2 regions of the Bacillus sp. NP247 genome follow, and region 1 is predicted to be linked to the other one. Evidence: riboswitches for the same ligand, from Rfam matches in the RefSeq annotation. Region 1 holds a riboswitch; the other holds the start of a gene.

Region 1 (3,217 bases):
GATGGGTGTTGTTATAGCTCTTTGTGAAATTGGTGCCGTATTATGTTATCTATTTATGGCTAGAAGAAGTGAGAAGCAGTTTGAACTGCAACAAAATAAAAATTTAGAAGCTTAATACAAAAGAGCTGATTCAAACATTTCTTTGAATCAGCTCTTTTTTTCATTTTTTTGAAATAACTCATACATATTATTCATGATCGCATCATATAAGAAAGCAAGTTTATCCCATACCCAGCGGTTACTGTCGACCTCTTTCTCCCCGCAATCAATAATATCAGTATGATCTGTAATTCTATATGCCCTCTCAACGATAATAGGAGCAATCTTCGGTATGCGTGGAATTTCTTTTAAGACATCTGCAAAATTTCCAATGTAGACATGACCGATAATCTCGATTGTTAAAGATTTATCGGATATATTTAGCACAGTATGAAATTGATTTATATGTTGTTGCTTTAAATATTGGGCCAGCTTAAATGGAGCATGCTTCTTCTTTAATACGCGGCGAAGGCTCTCTGTATTTTCAATATGAAGTGACTTTTCGCGAATAAGGACGCGAATATCTTCGCCCATAAAGGGTATTGTATTGTACATTGATGATTCTCCTTACAAACTGAACTACGCTTACTTTATGCATATGTAAGTCTAGCATGGTTTGTTCTCTATGTGTGCTTACAGTTTTGTAAGGTGATGTAGTAAAGTGATGCAAAAGTTATTTGCATAAAGTGACGATACTGTGACAAAAATGTTGGTATGTATATTAAGATATCGTCTTAAGTGTAAAAAGTGGGGCGTTCTCGGTATAATAACAATTGGAGATAAAAGAAACTATAATTAGTAGTAGCTGTAGATAAAAGGAGAATTCGAGATGAAGAAGGTTTTGGGTATTGCTGTAATGGGAAGTATGATCCTTCTAGCAGGATGTAATGGAAATAAAGATACGAAAGAACCGAAAGAAAAGGTAGAGCAATCCACTGAGCAAACAGAAGAAATGAAAGAATACAGCGCAGTACATGAAAAATATGATACGAAAATAAATAAAGAAATTAATAAGGCGTTACAGTTATTTGAAGTGGCAAAAGAAAAGGGCGGTAAGGAAATAACGAATGCTACATATAAAGAAGATGTGCAAAAGGTAACGACGAGCATGTTAGAAGATATTGATAATATACGTAAAGAAATTCGTGTTCCAAAGTCGAAAGAGCAAGAACATGAGGTATATGTTGGTTTCTTGAATGAATCGGAACAAGCGATGAAAAAATTACAGAAGTTAGCTAAAGAAGAAGATTCATCATTAATTCGTGATATAGAAATTAATTTTGCAACAGCATCGACATACTATAAACGTTTTCAAACAGAAGCGAAAAAATAACCTTGCGTGTGCAAGGTTATTTTTTCTTCTTACCATCGCCATCTTCATCTTCGCATACTAATACTTTCTGCTCTTCGTGAAATTCGGAAATAATTTGTCCGGTAATATTATCGAAGGGTGTGTAAAAAGAAGTAATGCTTTTCTTTTTAATGAAAAGTTTATAAAATCCAATGATAACAAGTATAACAATTGTTAATGGTAATCCTATAGTAGCAAGAAGTGATGGATCCATCGTATAACTCCTTTAATATCATTTCTTTTTATTATAAACAAAAAACTGCGATTTAGATAAATGACTGCATTAAAAAACTGATTTTTCTAAATATATCCAATTTGATTGACTTTTCATTTTTTCAGAATTATAATTCGAAATATACAATTTGAACCAAATAATAATATAGCAATTTACTTATCCAGAGAGGTAGAGGGACTGGCCCTATGACACCTCAGCAGCGGGTTCTGCAAGATGAACACCGTGCTAATTCCAGCAAGCAAGTCTTGAAAGATAAGTGATGGGCCTTTGTTTATTAAGCCTTGATCTTATTTTTTTAAGATCAAGGCTTTTTGTATTCTAAAAAGAGAAAAGGGAGTAAGGGAAAAAGTACGTCAATAAAACAAAGTAAATTCACGTGTTTAGGGGGTTATTGAAGTGTATGTGATTAAAAAACTATCGGTTATGGTATTTACACTATGGGTTATTACGACAGTAACATTTTTGATTATGCATATTATTCCAGGGGATCCATTTTCATCAGATGCGAAGATTTTTCCTGAAGAAGTGATACAAAACATGAGAGCAAAGTATCACCTTGATGAACCGTTATGGAATCAATATGTTGCTTATTTAGATGGCGTAGTACATTTTGATTTTGGTGAATCCGTGCAATCGACAGGGCAAGGTGTATCAGAAATTATAACAACTGGCTTTGGACCATCGGCGATTATTGGCCTACAAGCACTTGTTATTTCATTGTTAGTCGGAATTGCAGCAGGTACATTTGCCGCGCTATATCATGGGAAAGTAATTGATTATAGTGTGAGCTTGCTTGCGATTCTCGGTATTTCTATTCCAAGTTTTATTTTAGCACCACTATTTATACAAGTATTCGCTATTCAATTTGAACTTTTACCAGTAGCGTCTTGGGGAACATTCGAACATACGGTATTACCATCCTTCGCATTGGCTTTAGGTCCAATTGCAGTTATTACAAGATTTGTTCGCTCTAATATGATTGAAGTGTTGCAGAGTGATTATATTAAGCTAGCGAGAGCGAAAGGTATACCAATTAAGAAAATCATTATAAGACATGCTCTTCGAAATGCGATTGTTCCGGTACTTACGTTTGTTGGCCCATTAATGGCTGGACTTTTAACAGGGACTTTTGTTATTGAAAAAATCTTTTCAATTCCTGGTTTAGGAAAATATTTTGTAGATAGTATTTTTAATCGAGATTATCCAGTGATTATGGGAACAACCATTTTCTATAGTGCGCTATTAATTGTATGTATTTTTATTACAGATATCATTCATCGTATTGTTGATCCGCGCATTCGTTCTATTACGTAAGGAGGGTGATGTTTAAATGGGGGCTTATGAAATTAATGACCAGTTATTAACGAATGAAGAGAAAAAAGAATTAACGATAAATAAAGATCAGCAAACGATTAGCCGAAAAAAGGAAGTGTTTCGCAAGTTTGTATCAAATCCTATAGCAGTTTTAGGGGCAGTGACGTTATTACTAATTATTGTTTTCTCGCTTATTGGCGAAAGTTTAACGTCATTTACTGCGAGTGAACAAGTAAAAGAAGCAACTAATTTACCGCCTAGTAGTGAGCATTGGTTCG
Region 2 (3,217 bases), 160 kb from region 1:
GAAGATGTATATGATCACGTATTAAATCGTGCTGTTGAATTAACAAAAGAATTAACAGTAGGTAACCCAGATGCAAAAGATATCAACATGGGACCTGTTAATGACCAAGCTGCATTCGATAAAGTAATGAGCTATGTTGCAATTGGTAAAGAAGAAGGTAAAATCGTATCAGGTGGCGAAGGAGACGATTCTAAAGGCTGGTTCATCCAACCAACAATCGTTGCTGACGTTGCAGAAGATGCTCGTTTAATGAAAGAAGAAATCTTCGGACCGGTAGTAGCATTCTGTAAAGCAAAAGACTTCGATCATGCACTTGCAATTGCAAACAATACAGAATACGGTTTAACGGGAGCAGTTGTTACTAACAACCGTGACCATATTGAAAAAGCACGTGAAGACTTCCACGTAGGTAACTTATACTTCAACCGTGGATGTACTGGTGCAATCGTAGGTTACCAACCATTCGGTGGCTTTAACATGTCTGGTACAGACTCTAAAGCTGGTGGCCCTGATTACTTAGCACTTCACATGCAAGCAAAAACTACTTCTGAAACTTTATAAGAAATAGTAGAAGAGATCTTCACAGTCTGTGAAGATCTCTTCTTTTTGAGAAACTCTCTATAATAGAAGCTAGTTAATTTGAACTGGTAAATATTTACCGAATATTTACCAAACATTACCATGTGTTATTTAAAACTAACTAAACCCTATTAATATCGGGATAAACATGAAAATAGAAACAAAACAACGAGAAAAATTGACTTATTAGTCATATTTTTTAGTATTTATTTTGAGGATTTCCTGTATAATACAATTTGAAAGAAAATCTATGGTTAGACAAAAAAACACTCCTTTCGGTTTTGCTCACTGAAAGGAGTGTTTTTTTAGGTCGCTAAAAATTCTTCTGTGCTCATTATATTTGCGTATACTCCATTTAAACTCGCCAAAATTGTATTATGAATATAAACAGCTGGTATAGTAGCATTCTTAAATGAAAGATCCTTTGTAGCACAAGCATCATGTATAACGGTACAATGAAAGCCAAAATCAAAAGCAGCCCTTACCGTAGCATCAATACACATATGAGTCATCATCCCGCATATGACGATGTGTTCAATGTCTAAACGTTGTAATTGTTCTAAAAGATTAGTTTCTCGGAAGCTATTTGGATAATGTTTGAGTATAACAGTTTCTTCTCTAAGCGGACGGACATTCTCGTGAATATGGACACCTTCTGTATTGGGTAGGAAAAAAGTAGCGCTATCTTTTATAGCTACATGCTGGATATGAAAAATAGGTTCGTTTCTAATTCTAAAATGTTGTAGTAGCTGACTAGCATATTCACTTGCTTCTACTGGATTACGTAATTCCATCTTTCCATTTGGAAAATAATCATTTTGGATATCAACGAGTAATAGAGCTGTTTTCATATATTCACCTTCCTCTGATTTCATATTCAAATAATAGTATTCAATTCATAGAAAAAATACTCCTTTTAAAAAATATGAGGGAGAAGAATTTTACATAACTTTAAAGATTACTATTTTATTATGAATTTTTATTTGAAAATTTTAATAAAGAAATAATTAATATTTTTCTAAAAAATGTATTGACTCTCACTATTCTGAGTTCTATAATGAGAATTAATTAAATAACAATTAAATCGATACACTCTTATCCAGAGAGGTGGAGGGACTGGCCCTACGATACCTCAGCAACGGGTTTTTTAATACCGTGCTAATTCCAGCAAGCCTAAAACAGGCTTGGAAGATGAGAAGATGTGAACGAGTACATATTAGTGCTCTCCTTCTTATCTTTTATTACTGATAAGAAGGGGAGCACTTTTTATTTTACCTCGAAAGCTCTACTTCAAGTTTTTACAGCATATAGGAGGGAAGAAAATGATTTCTTTTAACAACGTAAGTAAAGTATATGAATCAGGCGGACAATCCGTTCATGCCGTGGAGGATGTAACGTTGTCAGTTGAAAAAGGCGAAATTTTTGGCATTATTGGATTTAGTGGTGCTGGAAAGAGTACGTTATTACGTCTAGTAAACATGTTAGAAAGGCCAACTGCGGGAACGATTTCAATAGATGATAGAGATATTACATCATTAACAACAAAAGAATTAAGAAAGCTAAGACAAAGAATTGGAATGATTTTTCAAAGCTTTAATTTATTTAATTCAAGAACTGTATTTGGAAATATTGCGTATCCATTAAAGTTAGCGAAATTGCCAAAGGATGAAATAAAAGAAAGAGTGAATGAATTACTAAAATTTGTTGGCCTAGAAGATAAAGCGAACTATTATCCAGAACAGTTATCAGGCGGACAAAAGCAACGCGTTGGGATTGCAAGGGCGCTTGCGACATCACCGGACATTCTCATATGTGATGAGGCAACATCAGCTTTAGATCCGGAAACAACAACAGAGATTTTAAATTTATTAAAGAAAGTAAATAGAGAGTACAATTTAACGATTCTTCTTATTACACATGAAATGCACGTTGTGAAAGAAATTTGTCACCGTGTAGCCGTTATGGAAAAAGGAAAAGTAATTGAAGAAGGAAAACTGTTTGACGTTTTCACTCAACCAAAAACAAAGACAACTCAAAATTTTGTACGCTCTGTTATTAATGATCACTTACCAGAAAGCGTGCTAGCGAAAATTCAAAACGGAGGTCAGATTTATCGCTTAACGTTTACTGGTGAGGAGACAGGACAGCCTGTACTATCATATATTGCGAAAAATTATAACGTTGATGTAAATGTTCTTTACGGAAATATTATTGAACTTCAAAATGTTTTATTTGGAAATCTTCTAGTAGAACTACAAGGTGAACAAAGAGAGATTCAAAAAGCACTACAACATCTAAGATTGCAAGTGCAGCTTAGGGAGGTGGAAGCTCATGCGAGTTGATTGGAGTATATTTTGGCCTCGCATATTAGATGCGACGGGGGATACCCTCTTAATGGTAATTGTAACCCTTATATTCGCTACAATTCTTGGTATACCTCTAGGTTTACTATTATATGTGACGCGGAAAGGGAACTTTTTAGAAAATAAATGGGTCTTTTCTATTCTTAATATCATAATTAATACAATTCGTCCGGTTCCATTCATTATCTTTTTAGTAGCTTTAAGTCCAATAACAAGAAGTGTTATCGGAACTACAATCGGAACGGCAGCAGCAATCTTTCCAATGACGTTAGTCG

What was found. Region 1 has a riboswitch for S-adenosylmethionine ahead of KPL75_RS15105 (ABC transporter permease). Riboswitches for the same ligand answer to the same signal wherever they lie in the genome.
Region 2: linked by a shared signal. The riboswitch ahead of KPL75_RS15895 (methionine ABC transporter ATP-binding protein) and the one ahead of KPL75_RS15105 (ABC transporter permease) in region 1 are both predicted to bind S-adenosylmethionine.

Annotation. Positions count from the first base shown of each region.
Region 1 covers NZ_CP076653.1:2,852,727-2,855,943, forward strand. The annotation lists gene KPL75_RS15085 (multidrug effflux MFS transporter) at 1-115, shown strand, start outside; gene KPL75_RS15090 (hypothetical protein) at 148-594, opposite strand; gene KPL75_RS15095 (hypothetical protein) at 869-1,372, shown strand; gene KPL75_RS15100 (DUF3951 domain-containing protein) at 1,389-1,604, opposite strand; SAM riboswitch class I at 1,779-1,884, shown strand; gene KPL75_RS15105 (ABC transporter permease) at 2,022-2,939, shown strand; gene KPL75_RS15110 (ABC transporter permease) at 2,956-3,217, shown strand, end outside.
Region 2 covers NZ_CP076653.1:3,010,070-3,013,286, forward strand. The annotation lists gene pruA (L-glutamate gamma-semialdehyde dehydrogenase) at 1-561, shown strand, start outside; gene KPL75_RS15890 (cysteine hydrolase family protein) at 885-1,430, opposite strand; SAM riboswitch class I at 1,672-1,777, shown strand; gene KPL75_RS15895 (methionine ABC transporter ATP-binding protein) at 1,902-2,921, shown strand; gene KPL75_RS15900 (methionine ABC transporter permease) at 2,911-3,217, shown strand, end outside.